One region of the Enterobacter chinensis genome, then DNA from elsewhere that is predicted to be linked to it. Evidence: predicted binding sites of a transcription regulator. Region 1 holds the regulator's gene; each other region holds the start of a gene.
What was found. The regulator PhoB, encoded in region 1, activates phosphate uptake and scavenging genes when phosphate is short. The targets are predictions, from matches to a motif close to CTGTCATAAAACTGNCNNAT.

Region 2: the regulator PhoB is predicted to act here: its motif matches at 2,683-2,702, upstream of pstS (phosphate ABC transporter substrate-binding protein PstS).
Region 3: the regulator PhoB is predicted to act here: its motif matches at 2,280-2,299, upstream of PYW49_RS16450 (esterase-like activity of phytase family protein).

The regions. Positions count from the first base shown of each region.
Region 1 covers NZ_JARDVI010000002.1:776,161-782,651, reverse strand. The annotation lists gene sbcC (exonuclease subunit SbcC) at 1-209, opposite strand, end outside; gene sbcD (exonuclease subunit SbcD) at 206-1,411, opposite strand; gene phoB (phosphate response regulator transcription factor PhoB) at 1,599-2,288, shown strand; gene phoR (phosphate regulon sensor histidine kinase PhoR) at 2,310-3,605, shown strand; gene brnQ (branched-chain amino acid transporter carrier protein BrnQ) at 4,015-5,334, shown strand; gene proY (proline-specific permease ProY) at 5,416-6,491, shown strand, end outside.
Region 2 covers NZ_JARDVI010000007.1:26,097-32,587, reverse strand. The annotation lists gene pstA (phosphate ABC transporter permease PstA) at 1-469, opposite strand, end outside; gene pstC (phosphate ABC transporter permease PstC) at 469-1,428, opposite strand; gene pstS (phosphate ABC transporter substrate-binding protein PstS) at 1,555-2,595, opposite strand; gene glmS (glutamine--fructose-6-phosphate transaminase (isomerizing)) at 2,917-4,746, opposite strand; gene glmU (bifunctional UDP-N-acetylglucosamine diphosphorylase/glucosamine-1-phosphate N-acetyltransferase GlmU) at 4,972-6,342, opposite strand; gene PYW49_RS19160 (F0F1 ATP synthase subunit epsilon) at 6,481-6,491, opposite strand, start outside.
Region 3 covers NZ_JARDVI010000005.1:281,953-288,443, reverse strand. The annotation lists gene PYW49_RS16465 (NAD-dependent succinate-semialdehyde dehydrogenase) at 1-1,023, shown strand, start outside; gene PYW49_RS16460 (hypothetical protein) at 1,067-1,387, opposite strand; gene PYW49_RS16455 (YfaZ family outer membrane protein) at 1,387-1,932, opposite strand; gene PYW49_RS16450 (esterase-like activity of phytase family protein) at 2,345-3,703, shown strand; gene yjiA (GTPase) at 4,134-5,087, opposite strand; gene PYW49_RS16440 (YbdD/YjiX family protein) at 5,098-5,301, opposite strand; gene PYW49_RS16435 (carbon starvation CstA family protein) at 5,402-6,491, opposite strand, start outside.

The DNA.
Region 1 (6,491 bases):
TCGTTTTGCGCCTGAGAAACCTTCTGCAGGCGTGGGGTTTCGTGATAAAGCGCCAGACAGATGGCGTCGAGCAGGGTGGTTTTGCCTGCTCCCGTCGCGCCGGTAATGGCAAACAGCCCGTTGCTGGCAAAGGGCTCAGCGGTAAAGTCAATTTTCCACTCGCCCTTGAGGGAGTTAAGATTTTTCAGGCGCAGGCTCAAAATTTTCATGCGTTTTCATCCTCATCATTGAGCGCATGCAGGGTATGAGTGAACAGCTCGCTAAGCCTTATGCGCTTCGCGTCGTCTATCTCCTCCTGCGAGAGCCTGCGTTCAAACACTTCTTCTACCCTCAGCTCGCTGAGGGTTTCGCGCTGGGCGCTGAGCAGAATTTTCTCGCGCTGCTCGCGGCTGCGGCGTACCAGTAACACTTCAACCGGCAAGTCTTCGGTCAGCGCCTGGATTTTTCGCTGCATATCATGCAGGTATTCATCGGTGGTAATTTCGATATCCAGCCAGACGGGAGGATTAAGCGCCGCGCCGCGCCACTGCTCAAGCTGGGCGGTAATGGCGTCGAGATCGCCTTTTAGCACCGCCAACGGCTGGGTGACCGGCACCTCCAGCGTCTCCACGGCGCTGAGTTTGCCCTCGGTGAAGCTCACCAGATGCACGGATTTGGCTTTGCCCGTTTCATCGAAGCTGAGCGAAAGCGGCGATCCGCAGTAGCGGATGTGCTCACAGCCGCCGATAACCTGCGCGCGGTGGATATGCCCGAGTGCAATATAGTCTGCAGGCGGGAAGTTTTGCGCCGGAAAGGCGTCCAGCGTGCCGATATAGATGTCGCGGACGGCGTCACTTTTACTGGCTCCGACGGTGGTGAGGTGCCCGGTCGCAATCACCGGAATCGGCTGGTCGCCGCGCAGAGCACAAGCTTCGGCGTACTGCTGGTGATAATAGTCGGTGATGGCCTGTAACAGATGTTGCTGCTTTTCTGCACCCGACAGCCCCGCCTGGCTTTGCACGATGTCCCGCGGACGTAAAAACGGTATGGGACACAGCACGGCCCCCGGCGTACCGTCGCGTTTTTTCAGGATCTGCGGGGCGTGCCCGGCGCTGGCGACCACGGTGGTATTGAGAAATGCCAGGATGTCGCGGGATTCATTGAGCGTCGCGACGGAATCATGGTTGCCGGCGACAATCACCAGATGGCAGCCGGTTTGCTGCAAATTCACCACGAAGCGGTTATACAGTTCACGCGCATAGCTGGGGGGAGAGCCGGTATCAAAAATGTCACCCGCCACAATAATCGCGTCCACCTCGTGCGTCTGGGCCGTTTCCAGCAGCCAGCTCAGGAACGCTTCATGTTCAGCCGCACGGCTTTTGCTGTAAAAATTTTGACCCAGATGCCAGTCCGAGGTGTGAAGTATGCGCATAGCTGATCCGTGGCAAAAAAGAGAAAGCAGGATTATAAACCTTCAGCGACGGGAAAATAACCGCTGTAATAAAACAACAGTTTGCCCGCGAACGTGGTACTGTTTTTCATAAATCTGTCATAAATCTGACGCATAATGGCGCCGAATTACAAACTTGTAACTTAAATAAGATAAGACAGGGCAAAGTATGGCGAGACGTATTCTGGTCGTAGAAGATGAAGCTCCAATTCGTGAAATGGTGTGCTTCGTGCTCGAGCAAAATGGCTTCCAGCCGGTTGAAGCGGAAGATTATGACAGCGCAGTGAACCAGCTAAATGAACCCTGGCCCGATCTGATTCTGCTGGACTGGATGTTGCCTGGCGGTTCCGGACTGCAGTTTATCAAACACCTGAAGCGTGAAGCGCTGACCCGCGACATACCGGTGGTGATGCTCACGGCGCGCGGAGAGGAAGAGGATCGCGTCCGCGGTCTGGAGACCGGCGCGGATGATTACATTACCAAACCTTTTTCACCGAAAGAGCTGGTGGCCCGCATTAAAGCCGTGATGCGCCGTATTTCGCCGATGGCGGTGGAAGAGGTGATAGAGATGCAGGGACTCAGCCTTGACCCCACCTCACACCGCGTGATGACCGGTGAAAATCCCCTCGACATGGGGCCTACCGAATTTAAACTCCTGCACTTCTTTATGACCCACCCGGAGCGCGTTTACAGCCGCGAGCAGTTGCTGAATAACGTCTGGGGAACTAACGTGTATGTCGAAGACCGGACGGTTGACGTCCATATCCGCCGCCTGCGAAAAGCGCTGGAACTGAGCGGCCACGATCGCATGGTGCAGACGGTCCGCGGCACGGGTTATCGTTTTTCTACCCGTTTCTGAATAATGACAGGAGTGTGACGCGTGCTGGAACGTCTGTCATGGAAAAGGCTCGTCTTTGAACTGATCTTATGTTGTATTCCGGCCTTCATTCTGGGGGCCTTTCTTGGATACCTGCCGTGGTTTCTGCTGGCGTCGGTCACCGGGCTGCTGATCTGGCATTTCTGGAACCTGCTGCGCCTCTCCTGGTGGCTGTGGGTTGACCGAAGCATGACGCCGCCGCCGGGAAGCGGCAGCTGGGAGCCGCTGCTGTACGGTCTGCATCAGATGCAGATGCGTAATAAAAAGCGCCGCCGTGAGCTGGGAAGCCTGATTAAGCGTTTTCGCAGCGGCGCGGAATCGCTGCCGGATGCCGTCATTCTCACCACCGAAGAAGGGACCATCTTCTGGTGTAACGGCCTTGCGCAACAGCTGCTGGGCCTGCGCTGGCCGGACGATAATGGCCAGAATATCCTCAACCTTCTGCGTTATCCCGAGTTCACGCTGTATCTGAAAAAGCGTGATTTTACCCGTCCGCACAATCTGAAGATCAACAATGGTCGCCATCTGGAAATCCGCGTGATGCCCTACAGCGATAAGCAGTGGCTGATGGTGGCGCGCGATGTCACCCAGATGCACCAGCTGGAAGGGGCGCGTCGCAACTTCTTCGCGAACGTCAGCCACGAATTACGTACGCCGTTGACCGTGCTTCAGGGTTACCTGGAGATGATGCAGGAGCAAACGCTTGAAGGTGCGCCGCGTGAAAAAGCGCTGCACACCATGCGCGAGCAAACGCACCGGATGGAAGGGCTGGTGAAGCAGCTGCTGACGCTCTCGAAGATTGAAGCGGCACCAACGCTTGCGCTGAATGACACCATCGATGTGCCGATGATGCTGCGGGTGGTGGAGCGTGAAGCGCAGACGTTAAGCCACAAAAAGCATCACCTGACCTTTGAGGTCGACAGCACGCTGAAGGTGCTGGGTAGTGAAGATGAACTGCGCAGCGCCATCTCCAACCTGGTGTATAACGCGGTGAACCATACGCCGGAAGGGACGGACATCGTGGTGCGCTGGCACCATACCCCAACGGGAGCCGAGTTTAGCGTGGAGGACAACGGGCCGGGGATCGCCCCGGAGCATATTCCGCGCCTCACCGAGCGTTTCTACCGTGTGGATAAAGCACGATCGCGACAGACAGGAGGAAGCGGCCTGGGGCTGGCGATTGTTAAACACGCGGTGAATCACCATGAAAGCCGTCTCGATATCCAGAGTACGCTGGGTAAAGGAACCCGCTTCAGCTTCGTGATCCCGGAACGATTAATTGCCAAAAAGATCGCCTGACAGCAGGTGTGTCATTTTACCTTTCCACGGGTCAGCGTCTGCTGGCCCGTTTGCTTTGCAGTCAAGCGAAACGCGGATGAATTTTATACGGCTGACTGTTTTTTGTTCGCATGATTAGCCATGGGTTTTTCTTATAAATAGCGTATTGTGCTGGCGTGTATTTTCATGCTGGCATATTGTTCTGGTTTTACGATCCCACCTTGCCTTTAAACGTTATAAGCGTTTAAATTGCGCCCCAGATACTGTCAGACCGACTGTATTTGCGTGGTAAATCGAAAAACTATTCTTCTCCACGCCAGGACGGGAGCATTTCCCGCTGAAATTGAGCAAATTTTCGGCTGTATCGTCCCGTCAGGGGAATCGGAAATCTCAATGTTTTCAACACCACATCCACAGGCAGTAAGGTTTTATGACCCATCACTTAAAATCGCGTGACATCATCGCGCTGGGCTTTATGACATTTGCGCTGTTCGTTGGCGCAGGCAACATCATTTTCCCTCCAATGGTTGGCTTACAGGCAGGTGAACACGTCTGGACCGCCGCGTTTGGTTTCCTGATTACTGCCGTGGGTCTACCGGTACTGACCGTCGTCGCGTTGGCGAAAGTCGGCGGCGGCGTGGATAGCCTCAGCACCCCGATTGGCAAAGTGGCTGGCGTTCTGCTGGCAACCGTCTGCTATCTGGCCGTTGGCCCGCTGTTTGCGACCCCGCGTACGGCGACCGTTTCCTTCGAAGTGGGTATTGCTCCCCTGACCGGTGACGGCGCAATGCCGCTGTTTATCTACAGCCTGATTTACTTCGCGATTGTGATTCTGGTTTCCCTCTATCCGGGCAAACTGCTGGATACCGTGGGCAACTTCCTGGCTCCGCTGAAAATTGTGGCGCTGATTGTTCTGGCGGTAGCGGCCATTGTCTGGCCTGCAGGCCCGATCAGCGACGCGATGGACGCCTATAAAAACGCCGCGTTCTCTAACGGCTTTGTGAACGGCTATCTGACGATGGATACGCTGGGCGCCATGGTGTTTGGTATCGTTATCGTTAACGCCGCGCGTTCCCGCGGTGTGACTGAAGCGCGCCTGCTGACCCGCTATACCATCTGGGCTGGCCTGATGGCCGGTGTGGGCCTGACGCTGCTGTATCTGGCGCTGTTCCGCCTGGGCTCCGATAGCGCCATGCTGGTTGATCAGAACGCGAATGGTGCGGCTATCCTGCACGCCTACGTTCAGCACACCTTCGGTGGTGCGGGCAGTATGCTGTTGGCGGCGCTCATTTTCCTGGCATGTCTGGTGACCGCAGTGGGCCTGACCTGCGCTTGTGCAGAGTTCTTTGCGCAGTATCTGCCGCTCTCTTACCGCACGCTGGTGTTTATCCTCGGTATCTTCTCCATGGCGGTATCCAACCTCGGTTTGAGCCACCTGATTCAGGTCTCTATTCCGGTGCTGACGGCGATTTATCCGCCGTGTATCGTGCTGGTGGTACTGAGCTTCACTCGCCCGTGGTGGAACAATGCCTCACGAATTATTGCGCCAGCCATGTTTATCAGCCTGATTTTTGGTATCCTTGACGGCATTAAAGCATCAGCATTCGCAGGAATACTGCCTGCATGGACACAGCGTCTGCCGCTGTCCGAGCAGGGTCTGGCCTGGCTGATGCCTACCGTTGTTGCACTGGTTCTGGCCATTATCTGGGACCGTGCTGCAGGGCGTCAGGTCGCATCAAACGCCCATTAATCAACGGCAACAAACTGTTTAACCACGGGGCTTAAGGCCCCGTGGTTTTTTGTTTTTTTCGTGTTGAATGGCAAGATTTAAATGGAAAGCACTAACAAACTCAAACGTGGGCTCAGCACGCGCCACATCCGCTTTATGGCGCTGGGCTCTGCTATTGGAACCGGTCTTTTTTATGGCTCGGCAGATGCCATCAAAATGGCCGGCCCAAGCGTTCTGCTGGCTTACATCATCGGCGGCGTGGCGGCGTATATCATCATGCGCGCCCTCGGTGAAATGTCTGTTCACAACCCGTCAGCCAGCTCATTCTCCCGCTACGCGCAGGAAAACCTTGGCCCGCTGGCCGGGTTTATCACCGGCTGGACCTACTGCTTCGAAATCCTGATTGTGGCGATTGCCGACGTAACGGCGTTTGGCATCTACATGGGCGTCTGGTTCCCGGCGGTGCCGCACTGGATTTGGGTCCTTAGCGTGGTGCTGATCATTTGCGCCGTCAACCTGATGAGCGTGAAGGTGTTTGGCGAGCTGGAATTCTGGTTCTCCTTCTTCAAGGTCGCCACCATCATCATCATGATTGTGGCCGGTTTCGGCATCATCATCTGGGGAATAGGCAACGGCGGGCAGCCGACCGGCATCCATAATCTCTGGAGCAACGGTGGCTTCTTTAGTAACGGCTGGCTCGGCATGGTCATGTCGCTACAGATGGTGATGTTTGCCTACGGCGGTATCGAGATTATTGGTATCACGGCCGGTGAAGCGAAAGATCCGGAGAAATCCATTCCGCGCGCCATCAACTCGGTGCCGATGCGTATTCTGGTGTTCTACGTGGGTACGCTGTTCGTGATTATGTCCATTTACCCGTGGAACCAGGTGGGTACCAACGGCAGCCCGTTTGTACTGACCTTCCAGCATATGGGCATTGCGTTTGCTGCCAGTATTCTGAACTTTGTGGTGCTGACCGCGTCGCTCTCTGCAATCAACAGTGACGTCTTTGGCGTGGGTCGTATGCTGCACGGCATGGCGGAGCAGGGCAGTGCGCCGAAGGTGTTCGCCAAAACTTCACGTCGCGGTACGCCATGGGTGACGGTTGTGGTGATGACCGTTGCGCTGCTGTTCTCGGTTTACCTGAACTACATCATGCCGGAGAACGTCTTCCTGGT
Region 2 (6,491 bases), on a different contig from region 1:
CACCCGCCCAGCCGGAGAAGTGTTCCATCTGGGCCACCACCACGGTGTAAACAAACAGACCCACTACGATAGACGGGGCAGAGAGCAGAATGTCGTTGATGAAACGAATAACTTCCGCCAGCCAGGATTTACGACCGTATTCCGCCAGATAGATACCTGCCATGATGCCCAGCGGTGTACCAACGACCGTCGCCCACAGGATCAGCAACCCGCTGCCCGCCAGGGCATTCGCCAGGCCACCACCCGCCGTGTTCGGCGGAGGCGTCATTTCGGTGAACAACGCCAGCGACATACCGTCGATACCGCGCACGACGGTTGAGAACAGGATCCAGACCAGCCAGAACAGACCGAACGCCATCGTCGCCATAGAGAGCGTCAGCGCAATGCGGTTTTTCATGCGGCGTCTGGCCTGCATTTTGCGGCGGGATTCCGCCAGCTCAGCGGTGTTTTGCATTTCGAGAGTTGCCATTAGCGTGCCCCCTCATTTTTAGCGAGGCGCATAATCATCAGCTTGGAAATCGCCAGAACAATGAAGGTGATAACGAACAGAATCAGCCCCAGTTCCATCAGTGCCGCGACGTGCAGTCCCGATTCCGCTTCCGCAAATTCATTCGCCAGCGCAGAGGTAATACTGTTACCCGGCATGTAGAGCGATGCGCTGTCGAGCTGATAGGTGTTACCGATAATAAAGGTCACCGCCATGGTTTCACCCAGCGCACGACCTAATCCCAGCATCACGCCCCCAATCACCCCATTTTTGGTGAACGGAAGGACAATGCGCCAGATAACTTCCCAGGTGGTGCAGCCGATGCCGTAGGCCGACTCTTTCATCATCACCGGTGTTTGTTCGAAGACATCGCGCATGACCGCCGCAATGTACGGAATAATCATGATGGCGAGGATCACACCTGCCGCCAGAATACCGATACCGAAAGCCGGGCCAGAGAACAGGGCACCCACAAACGGAATGGCGGAGAGAACATTACCTACAGGCTCCTGGAAGTACGTTGCGAACAGCGGCGCAAAGATAAACAGGCCCCACATGCCGTATACGATACTCGGAATAGCCGCCAGCAGCTCGATGGCGATCCCCAGCGGACGACGCAGCCAGCCCGGCGCCAGCTCCGTCAGGAACAGGGCAATACCAAAGCTTACCGGAACCGCAATCAGCAGGGCGATGAACGATGTCATCAGCGTGCCGTAAATCGGCACCAGCGCACCGTAGATATCGTTCGGTGCATCCCACTCTTTGGTCCACAGGAAGGAGAAACCGAATTTCTGGATGCTCGGCCAGGAGGAGAAAATCAGAGACACGATAATGCCGCCCAGCAGCAATAGCACAATCAGCGCAGCCAGTTTTACCAGCGCGCTGAAAATCATGTCACCTTTTTTACCCGGAGGGTTAAATGCAGGCTTGGTTGCAGCCATAAATTACTCTTCTGTTAAACGCGTTTACGAAATCGCCGGGTGGCGCTTACGCTTACCCGGCCTACAGTCGGAACCGTAGGGCGGGTAAGCGTAAGCGCCACCCGCCATTTTCGTCAGAATGCTAAATTAATACAATGCTTTACCGCTGCTGTCTTTCACGTTGGTTTTCCATGCAGCACGAATCTGCTCAACCACGTTGTCCGGCAGGGTGGCGTAATCCAGGGCGTTAGCCTGTTTGCCGCCGTTTTTGTACGCCCAGTCGAAGAACTTCAGCACTTCAGCGCCCTGCTCAGGTTTCTTCTGCTCTTTGTGAACCAGGATGAAGGTGGTAGAGGTGATTGGCCATGCACCTTCGCCCTTCTGGTTAGTCAGATCCTGCGCGAACGATTTGCTCCAGTCAGCGCCTTTCGCGGCGTTAGCAAAGTTTTCTTCGGTCGGGCTAACCGGTTTGCCATCGGCTGAAACCAGTTTGGTGTAGGACAGGTTGTTCTGCTTAGCGTACGCATACTCTACGTAGCCAATTGAGCCTGGCAGACGCTGTACGAACGCAGCGATACCGTCGTTACCTTTACCGCCCAGACCGGTTGGCCAGTTAACGGTAGAGCCGGAGCCGACTTTAGATTTCCACTCTTCGTTCACTTTCGCCAGGTAGCTGGTGAACACGAAAGAGGTACCGGAACCATCCGCGCGGCGAACCACGGCGATGTTCTGAGAAGGCAGCTTCAGGCCTGGGTTGAGTTTAGCGATCGCTTCGTCATCCCATTTTTTGATTTTGCCCAGGTAGATATCACCCAGCGTTTTGCCGTCCAGCACCAGCTCACCCGACTTAACGCCCGGCAGGTTGATAGCCAGAACCACACCACCGATTACGGTAGGGAACTGGAACAGGCCTTCCTGAGCCAGTTTGTCATCAGACAGCGGAGCGTCTGATGCGCCGAAATCAACAGTGTTCGCGGTAATTTGTTTAACGCCACCGGAGGAGCCGATACCCTGATAGTTAACCTTGTTACCGGTTTCTTTCTGGTAGGTATCCGCCCATTTGGCATACACCGGCGCAGGGAAGGTTGCACCAGCGCCAGTCAGGCTTGCTTCTGCAAATACAGAGAACGCGCTCAGAGATAAGGTCGCGGCGACAACAGTTGCGACAGTGGTACGCATAACTTTCATAATGTCTCCTGCAAGATTTTCGTAAATCGTTGTTTAGTGGCTACGATGAGCAAAATAGGACAAACAGGTGACAGATAAATGTACGAATTATGACAGTTTTATGACAACGAAAATTTCACTTAAAAAACAGCAAAACAATGCTTATTTTTCATCGTGTTAGCCACTTTTATGACAAGACGTTTTCAGAAATATTTTCTTTATGTGACACTGAAAAAAGTAGCTGAAGATGACAAATTGTCATTATTAAAAACGAGAAAGGATTGATTAAAAACAAACCGGGCGGGATAAAAAAGCTCCACCCGAAGGCGGAGCCTGAAGGGATTATTCTACGGTAACCGATTTCGCCAGGTTACGCGGCTGATCAACGTCGGTGCCTTTGATCAGCGCAACGTGATAGGCCAGCAACTGCAGCGGAACGGTGTAGAAGATTGGTGCAATCACCTCTTCCACATGCGGCATCTCGATGATGTGCATGTTGTCGTTGCTGACAAAACCGGCATCTTTGTCGGCGAAGACGTACAGGACGCCACCGCGGGCGCGTACTTCTTCGATATTAGATTTCAGTTTTTCCAGCAGTTCGTTGTTAGGAGCCACAACGATGACCGGCATATCCGCGTCAATCAGCGCCAGCGGGCCGTGTTTCAGCTCGCCTGCCGCATAGGCTTCAGCGTGAATGTAGGAAATCTCTTTCAGCTTCAGCGCGCCTTCCAGCGCAATCGGATACTGATCGCCACGACCCAGGAACAGGGCGTGATGCTTGTCAGAGAAATCTTCCGCCAGCGCTTCAATGCGTTTGTCCTGAGACAGCATCTGCTCAATACGGCTCGGCAGCGCCTGCAGACCATGAACGATGTCATGCTCAACGGAAGCATCTTCGCCTTTCAGACGCGCCAGCTTCGCCACCAGCATCAGCAGAACGGTAAGCTGAGTGGTAAACGCTTTGGTGGAGGCCACGCCGATTTCGGTGCCCGCTTTGGTCATCAGCGCCAGATCGGACTCACGCACCAGCGATGAACCCGGGACGTTACAGATGGCCAGAGAGCCCAGGTAACCCAGCTCTTTAGACAGACGCAGCGCTGCCAGGGTATCCGCCGTTTCGCCGGACTGGGAAAGGGTGATCATCAGGCTGTTACGACGCACCGCAGATTTGCGATAGCGGAATTCAGACGCAATTTCCACATCACACGGCACGCCCGCCAGGGATTCAAACCAGTAGCGAGAGACCATACCGGAGTTGTAGGAGGTGCCGCAGGCCACGATCTGAATATGCTCAACCTTGCCGAGCAGTTCGTTCGCGTTTGCGCCCAGCTCGCTCAGGTCCACTTCACCATGGCTGATGCGCCCGGTAAGGGTGTTTTTGATGGCGTTTGGCTGCTCGTAAATCTCTTTCTGCATGTAGTGACGGTAAGCGCCTTTGTCGCCCGCGTCGTACTGCAGGTTTGATTCGATCTCCTGACGCTTCACCTGCTCGCCTTTGGTATCGAATACGGTCACGCTGCGACGAGTCACTTCAGCGATATCACCCTCTTCGAGGAAGATAAAGCGACGGGTAACCGGCAGGAGAGCCAACTGGTCAGAGGCGATAAAGTTTTCACCCATGCCCAGACCGATAACCATCGGGCTACCGGAACGTGCTGCCAGCAGCGTAGACGGATCGCGGGAATCCATGATCACCGTACCGTACGCACCGCGCAACTGAGGGATAGTACGCAGCACTGCATCACGCAGTGTACCGCCCTGCTCCAGCTCCCAGTGCACCAGGTGAGCAATCACTTCGGTGTCAGTTTCAGAGACGAAGGTGTAGCCGCGCGCTTTCAGTTCTTCGCGCAGCGGTTCGTGGTTTTCGATAATGCCGTTATGTACCACCACGATGTGTTCAGACACATGCGGGTGCGCGTTGCCTTCAGACGGTTCGCCGTGCGTCGCCCAGCGGGTGTGCGCAATACCGGTACCACCGTGCAGCGGATGTTCTTCCGCGGCCTGGGCCAGCATCTGTACTTTACCGAGACGACGCAGACGGGTCATATGACCTTCTGCATCGACGACAGCCAGACCGGCAGAGTCGTAACCACGGTATTCCAGACGACGTAAACCTTCGAGAAGGATTTCAGCAATATCACGCTGCGCAACTGCGCCAACAATTCCACACATAATTTTAGATTCCGAATTTAGGCATTATGCCTGCGTTGTCGCTGACCTGTATTTGCCCTTTCCGGGCACCCCGAGCCTTGTAGAGAGTGGGGTTATTTTTATGGGTACTGCTTGTGGGGGGAGATATATATTTATCTCCTCTCCCGGGTTTGCCTGATGACGGTTACGCCTTATCAGGCCTACTCAATCGTAGGGCGGGTAAGCGTAGCGCCACCCGCCTTGTTATTACTTTTTCTTCACCGGGCGTTTCCAGCCCTGCTTGCTGACCTGCGGCACACGGCTTAATACCAGCTCGTTATCCGCTACGTCACGTGTCACCGTCGTCCCGGCGGCAATCGTTACGCCGTTACCCACGGTAACAGGCGCCACCAGCTGCGTGTCGGAACCGACGAACACATCATCGCCGATAATGGTTTTAAACTTATTCGCGCCGTCATAGTTACAGGTAATGGTCCCTGCACCAATATTCACGTTGTCGCCAATTTCCGCATCGCCCAGATAGGTTAAATGGCCCGCTTTGGAACCTTTACCCAGACGCGCTTTTTTCATCTCAACGAAGTTGCCCACGTGAGCACCTTCCAGCAGCTCAGCACCCGGGCGCAGACGCGCAAACGGACCGATAGTACAAGCCGCGTCCAGACGGGCATCTTCTACCACGCTGTATGGGCTGATTTCGCAATCGTCACCGATGATGCTGTTTTTAATCACGCAGCCGGTACCAATTTTGACGCGATTGCCCAGCGTGACGTTACCTTCGAAGATAACGTTAGTATCAATTTCAACGTCACGCCCGTGAGATAACGAGCCACGCAGATCGAAACGTGCCGGATCGCGCAGCATCACGCCAGCCAGAAGCAGTTTTTCAGCCTGTTCGGACTGATAAACGCGCTCCAGGCGGGAGAGCTGAAGACGGTTATTCACCCCTTCAGTTTCGCTGATACGCGCCGGATGCACTGCCGCAATCTCACGCCCTTCCTGGTACGCCATCGCAATGATGTCGGTGATGTAGTACTCACCCTGCGCGTTGTTGTTGTTGAGTTTCGACAGCCAGCGCTTCATGTCCGCGCCATTGGCAATCAGGATACCGGTGTTGATTTCCTGAATCTGACGCTGTTCGTCGCTGGCATCTTTGTGTTCAACAATTCCCGTTACGTTGCCGTTTTCACGGGTGATTCGGCCATAACCGGTAGGATCGTCCAGCACGACGGTTAACAAACCGATGCCACCCTGCGGTTTAGCTTCACGCAGGCGGGTCAGCGTATCGATGGAAATCAGCGGGACGTCGCCGTAGAGCATCAGAATGTCTTCGTCATCCGCAAAGAATGGCGCTGCCTGCTGCATTGCATGGCCAGTACCCAGCTGTTCAGCCTGAAGTACCCAGTTGAGTTTGTCATCGCTCAGCGTCTTTTTAAGCAGATCGCCGCCGTGGCCGTAGACCAGGTGAACCTGACGGGCACCCAATTCATTAGCGGCATCAATGACATGCTGCACCATTGGCTTTCCTGCCAGCGTGTGAAGCACTTTAGGCAGATCGGAATACATGCGAGTACCTTTGCCTGCGGCAAGGATCACCACGCTCATCGCTCTGTTTGACATACGCATCCTGACGGTAGTTTGAGTGAGAAGTAAAAACGTTTGATGCCTAAAATTCTACATCTTTTTCATCATGAATTAAGACATAAAAAAAAAGCCAGCCTGGTATCCAGACTGGCTTTTGTGCTTTTCAAGCCGGTGTTACATCGCTT
Region 3 (6,491 bases), on a different contig from region 1:
GTGGAGCATCACCCGATCGGCGTGCTGATGGCCGTTGAGCCGTGGAACTTCCCGTATTACCAGCTGATGCGCGTTCTGGCACCGAACCTGGCGGCGGGTAACCCCGTGCTGGCTAAACATGCCAGCATCGTGCCGCACTGCGCCGAGGCTTTTGCGCATCTGGTGCGCGAGGCGGGTGCGCCGGAAGGGGCGTGGACGAACCTCTTTATTTCGTCTGAGCAGGTGGCGAACATCATCGCCGACGATCGCGTGCAAGGTGCCGCGCTGACCGGTTCCGAAAAAGCTGGCAGCGTGGTGGCCGCGCAGGCGGCGAAGCACATCAAGAAATCGACTCTTGAGCTGGGCGGGAACGACGTCTTCGTGGTGCTCGATGACGCGGACCTGGACAAAGCCGTGAAGACTGGCGTGAATGCGCGGCTCAACAACGCCGGGCAGGTCTGTACCGCGGCGAAGCGCTTTATCCTGCACGAGAAAATTGCAGATGCCTTTCTGAGCAAATTCACCGAGGCATTTAAGCAGGTGAAGATTGGCGACCCGCTGGATGAAAGCACCACGCTGGGACCACTCTCGTCTAAAGATGCCCTGGAAACGCTGACCAGACAGGTTAACGAGGCGGTGAAAAACGGTGCGACGCTGCACTATGGCGGCAAGCCGGTTCAGCGCGACGGGAGCTTCTTCGAGCCGACGATCCTGACGAATATCTCGCGCGATAACCCGGCATATTTCGAGGAGTTCTTTGGCCCGGTGGCACAGATGTACGTGGTGAAAAATGACGACGAGGCGGTCGCCCTGGCGAACGATTCCCACTATGGCCTGGGCGGCGCGGTGTTCAGCCAGGATATCGAACGCGCGAAGAAAATGGCGTCGCGGATTGAGACCGGGATGGTGTACATCAACTGGCTCACCGATACCGCACCAGAGCTGCCGTTCGGCGGCGTGAAGCGTTCCGGTTACGGACGCGAGCTGTCGGATCTGGGGATCAAAGAGTTTGTGAACCAGAAGCTGGTTGTTGTTCGCAAGTAAGAGGTAATAAAAAACCTGCCAGCCGGCAGGTTTTTTTAAGGGGTCATTGCACTTCGATCTTGTCCCAGCCGCTTTTGAACATGCAGCTGTCGACTAACGTATCACGGCGATATTCATTCGCGTCTTCAACCGTGTAGCTCGTGGAAGTGTCCTTTTTCTTTTTCGATTTGTCCGTTTTTTCCGAGCTTGAACCGGTCACCACGTTATCCGGGGGCAGATCGATCAGTGCCTGCGCTTCGCATTCCGTGAGCTTTTTATTCATTTCAACGTCGCTGACGCCCGGTTTCACCCATTTGTACTGGACGCAGCCGGTGAGCATCAGCGTGAGGCTCAGAACGCAAAGCGCGGTGATGCGGTGTTTCATCAGAAGGTGACTCCACCGCCTACATATGCGCCGTCAATCAGCGTGTGGCCAGGACGGCCGTCTTTGCCATCAACGCTCACGTGGCGGTAACCCACTTTCAGGGTCACTGGCGTAATTGGCGTCCAGCTTACGCCGCCGTTGGCTTCAACGTAGTTTTTCACGCTGTTGTTCAGGCCTTCAGGTGCCACATAGCCTTCACCATACACGTGGATGCTGTCGGTCAGCGCAACGTTTACGCCGCCACCGATCGGGAACGCCACACCGTTATCGCCTTTTTTCGGGCCGAGGTAGATTGCCTTCGCGCCCGCATTCAGCATCACCGGACCCACTTCCAGGTTGTAGCCTGCGCCAACGCCGCCGGTCTGGGTACCATCTTCGGTGTTTTTGAGCCAGTTACTTTCGACATACAGACCGGATGAGGATTTCCCCATTTCCAGATTAAGGTTAGTAAAGTTCTTACCCTGCTCAACGGTGCCGCCCATTGCCAGTGCGGAACCCGATACGGCAGCCAGAGCAGAAAGAAGAAGGATATTCAGTTTTTTCATGTTTTATGCCTCGTCATTAAATTCATCTGGGCGCACCTTAACAAGCGATGTTTATGACTGCAAATGTGATAGCTATCGCGCTTTTATACTGATTTTGTTAATTTCTTTACTTTGAAATGTTGCGATGATGTTTTGTTGTAGAGGCGTCAACCGATAATTTTTTTGCCGTTTAGGAACGGTTTGGTTTTTTGACTAAACATAAACTGAACGAGGTGGGGATAGTGATTTGACATGAATTAATTGGGTTTCTAATAATTTCCAAAAATGTTTCATGTGTCATACAAAAAAATAAATTATTACATTTTGGTCGATAAACATACGTTCGATCGCCCAAGTGGTTGTCCATTCCATGTCATTTTTCTGACACGTTTATTCTTTACGTTGTTGGCTTCACTTACTGGATGCTAACAATATGAAAAGAAAAATTATTCCTGTGCTCGTCGGTTGTGCGCTCTCTTTCTCTGGCCTGGCGGCACAGCCCACGGCTGAACGCTATGTCGTCAGCTTTCCCGAAGGCTCGCATGTGAGCTACAGCGGCGCATTTGCCGATGCGTTCCCCCATGGACTCCCTGTCGGCATTGGCTCTGGCCTGCTGTTTACGGGCAAGCAGGGCGATGCCCTGACCTTTGCCACCGTGACCGATCGCGGTCCGAACGCGGACGCGCCAAAAAGCGGGAAAAAAGAAGCCAAAATTTTTGTCACGCCGGATTTCGCGCCGCTGCTGATGACCATTCGCGTCGAGAACGGCAAAGCAGAAGCAACGGATGCCCGCCCGCTGCATGACGATAAAGGCGAGATTAACGGTCTGCCGCTGCAAAGCGGCGTGATTGGCTCCACCAATGAAGTGGCATTCAGCGATACGTTGAAGACGTTGAAGGGTGACAACCGCGGGCTGGACACGGAAGGCATTACGCCGGACGGCAAAGGCGGATACTGGCTGTGCGATGAGTATGGCCCGTTCCTGATTAACGTCGACAGCAAAGGGAAGATCCTGGCGATCCACGGGCCGCAGGCGGCCGAAGGGGAGAAATCTATCGCGGGCGGTCTGCCAAACATCATCAAATGGCGCCAGGCGAACCGGGGTTTTGAAGGCCTGACCCGGATGCCGGACGGGCGTATTATCGCCGCCGTACAAAGTACGCTGGATATCGACGGTAAGAGCAAAAAACAGGCGCTGTTTACGCGCCTGGTGAGCTTTGACCCGGCGACCGGGAAAACTGCGATGTACGGTTACCCAATCGACAGCGCGGCCTACAGCAAAAACAGCGACGCCAAAATCGGCGACATTGTGGCGCTCGATGACCAGCACATCCTGCTGATTGAGCAGGGCAGCGATAAAAACGACGGGATGCGCAACCTTATCTATAAGGTGGATCTCAGCAAGGCGAGCGACCTGACCGCCTTCGACAAGCCGGGCGAGTACCCGGAGTTTGATGATGAGAAAATCCTGGCGCAGCGCGGCATTACCCTTGCGGCTAAAACCCAGGTCGTCGATTTGCGTGCCCTTGGCTGGCAGCAGGAAAAGGCCGAAGGGCTGGCGCTGATCGACAGCAAACGGCTTGCGGTGGCGAACGATAACGACTTTGGCGTGAAGGTGGCGATGCAACATCCGGTCGAGGGCAAGAAGCTCAAGGATTATCGGGTGAACGCGGAAGGCACGCTGACGCTGGATGATAAGCCGGTTGAAACCACGCTCAGCGTGAAGCCGCTGAAGAAGCCGGAGTCGGACAGCGAGCTGTGGATTGTGACGCTGCCGGAGGCGGTGAAATAAGTATCCCCACGAAATAATGCCTGCACAGACGGCTCCCTCTCCCTTGAGGGAGAGGGCTGGGGTGAGGGGGAACATACGGCTGTGGTGGTCATTCCGTTCACTTTATGTTCCTTGCTACTCTGTAACGACATGACCGGTGAACGTGCCAGGGTGGCTCAATCGCCACCACCCTGGTGACCCGGGCTCCCGGCGGTAAATCGCCGCTTCGCGGTTCCCTCAGCTTATTCCTTCAGGCTATCGGGTCGGGCATGAGCCTGCATCCCTGCAGGCCACGCCCTCTCGGCGCATCCCTGCGCCTCGCCCCGGCCTTACGGAAACGCCTCGGCGATTTACAGCCGGACCAGGACATCGCTGTAATTTATTCATTTTCCTGATACAAAACTCATCGCTTCAGGTTAATAAATTACTGGGCAGAGGAAATGCATAGCGGTTATTTCTTCAGACCTGCAAACGCCGCCCGAATCTCCTCTTCCGGCAGCTGTATGCCAATGAACACCATCACGCTGTGCGGCGGTTCATCGCCCCACGGTCTGTCCCAGTCGGCGCTGTACAGGCGCTGCACGCCCTGGAACAGCAGGCGGTTCGGCTCGCCGCCAATCCACAGCATCCCCTTGTAGCGCAGCAGCTTGTCGGCAAACGACAGCAGCAGGTTCTCCATGACGCGGGACACGTCGCTGATGTCCACCGGGTAGTCCAGCTCCACCACAATCGACGCCACGTCGTTTTGCTTATCCCCCATAAAGTGGAAGCGCGGCTTCGCGGTGACGTTCTCTTCCAGCATAAAGCCGTTGGTGTTGAACAGCTGAGACAGGTCTATATCGCCGTGGGTCACCGTGTAAATCGGCGCGCGGGAGTTAATGCGGGTCAGACGCTCGCGCAGCTTTTCGCTGTCACCTGCCACGTCGGTTTTGGTCAGCAGGATGCGGTCGGCGTAGCCCACCTGAGACTGGGCGATAGTGAACTGGTTCATCTGCTCGTCGGCGTGGACCGCATCGACGAGGGCAATGACGCCGTCCAGCAGGTAGCGCTGGCAAAGAATATCGTGCGAGAAAAAGGTCTGAATAATCGGGCCGGGGTCAGCCATGCCGGTGCACTCGATTACCAGACGGTCGAAATCAATGTCACCGCGATCGCGGCTGTCGAGCAGGTCCAGCAGGGCGTCTTCGAGCTCGTTAGAGCGGGTACAGCAGATGCAGCCGTTGGTCAGGGTTTTGATCTGCGTGGCGCGATCGCCAATCAGCTGGTCGTCAACGGAGACTTCGCCGAACTCGTTTTCTATGACGGCGATTTTGAAGCCGTGCTGCTCGTTCAGAATGTGGCGCAGCAGGGTGGTTTTACCGGCGCCGAGGAAACCGGTCAGCAGGGTAACGGCAATCGGGGTCATGGTCTCTCCTTTAGCAGCAGCGGACGCCGCCTTCTCCACTTCCGCCGTAGCGCGCTTCCTGGCGCTCGCGGAAGAATTCGGTGTAGGTCATGTACGGCTTATCCGGATGGTTGGTCTTCATATGCTCAACGTAGTTGTCATAGTCCGGAATGCCAATCAGCATTTTTGCCGCCTGACCGAGGTATTTTTTTGCTTCGCCTAAGTTACCAAACATAACGGATCCTGATAAGAAAAAGCCCGGCGATGTGAGTCCGCTGGGCTTGTGTTCCCCTCACCCCAGCCCTCTCCCAAAGGGAGAGGGGGAGGATTGCGGATTAATGGTGCGAAGAGGTCTTCACGCCGCCTTCCGGCACGGGTACGTACGGGGTTTCTTTATCCGTACGGCCCTCGGCGTTACGCACGTTCATCCAGGTTTTGATGCCGTAGAAGATGATGCTGTACACCACCACCAGGAACAGAATGCTCAGACCCGCGTTGGTGTAGTTGTTCACCACGATATGGTTCATGTTGGCAATCTGCTGCGCGGTCAGATCCGCGCCGCCTGCGGCAATCTTCTCTTTGTACTGGTTAGCCATGAAGAAGAAGCCTTCCAGCTGCGGGTTGGCGCTGAACAGCTTCAGGCCAAGCGCCCAGGTGGTGCAGAGCAGCAGCCACAGCGCAGGTACCACGGTGACCCAGATGTATTTGGTGCGCTTCATCTTCACCAGCACGACGGTGCCGAGCACCAGCGCAACCGCTGCGAGCATCTGGTTAGAGATACCGAACAGTGGCCACAGGCTCTTCACGCCGCCGAGTGGGTCGACAACGCCCTGATACAGCAGGTAGCCCCACAGGCCTACGCAGCCCGCGGTGCCCAGTACGCCCGCCACCAGAGAGTCGGTTTTCTTCAGGAACGGCACGAAGTTACCGAGCAGGTCCTGGAGCATGAAGCGGCCCGCACGGGTACCGGCGTCCAGCGCGGTGAGGATGAACAGCGCTTCGAACAGAATACCGAAGTGGTACCAGAAGCCCATGTCCGCCCATGGCAGCACTTTGTGGAACACGTGTGCGATACCCACGGCCAGCGTCGGTGCGCCACCGGCGCGGTTCAGCACGGACGGTTCGCCGATGTCTTTCGCGGTCTGCATGATCTGCTCTGGCGAAATCACAAAGCCCCAGGAGCTGACGGTCGCCGCAGCGTGTGCGCTCGCGTCTTTCAGCTGCGCCATGATCAGCGCCGCGTTGTCGCCGCCCATCTCGTGCAGGTTTGGCATGGTAATGCCGAGGCCAGCAGGCGGGGTGTTCATCGCGAAGTAGAGACCCGGTTCGATGATAGACGCAGCAACCAGCGCCATGATCGCCACGAAGGATTCCATCAGCATGGCACCGTAGCCGATCAGACGCGCGTCTTTCTCGTTCGCCAGC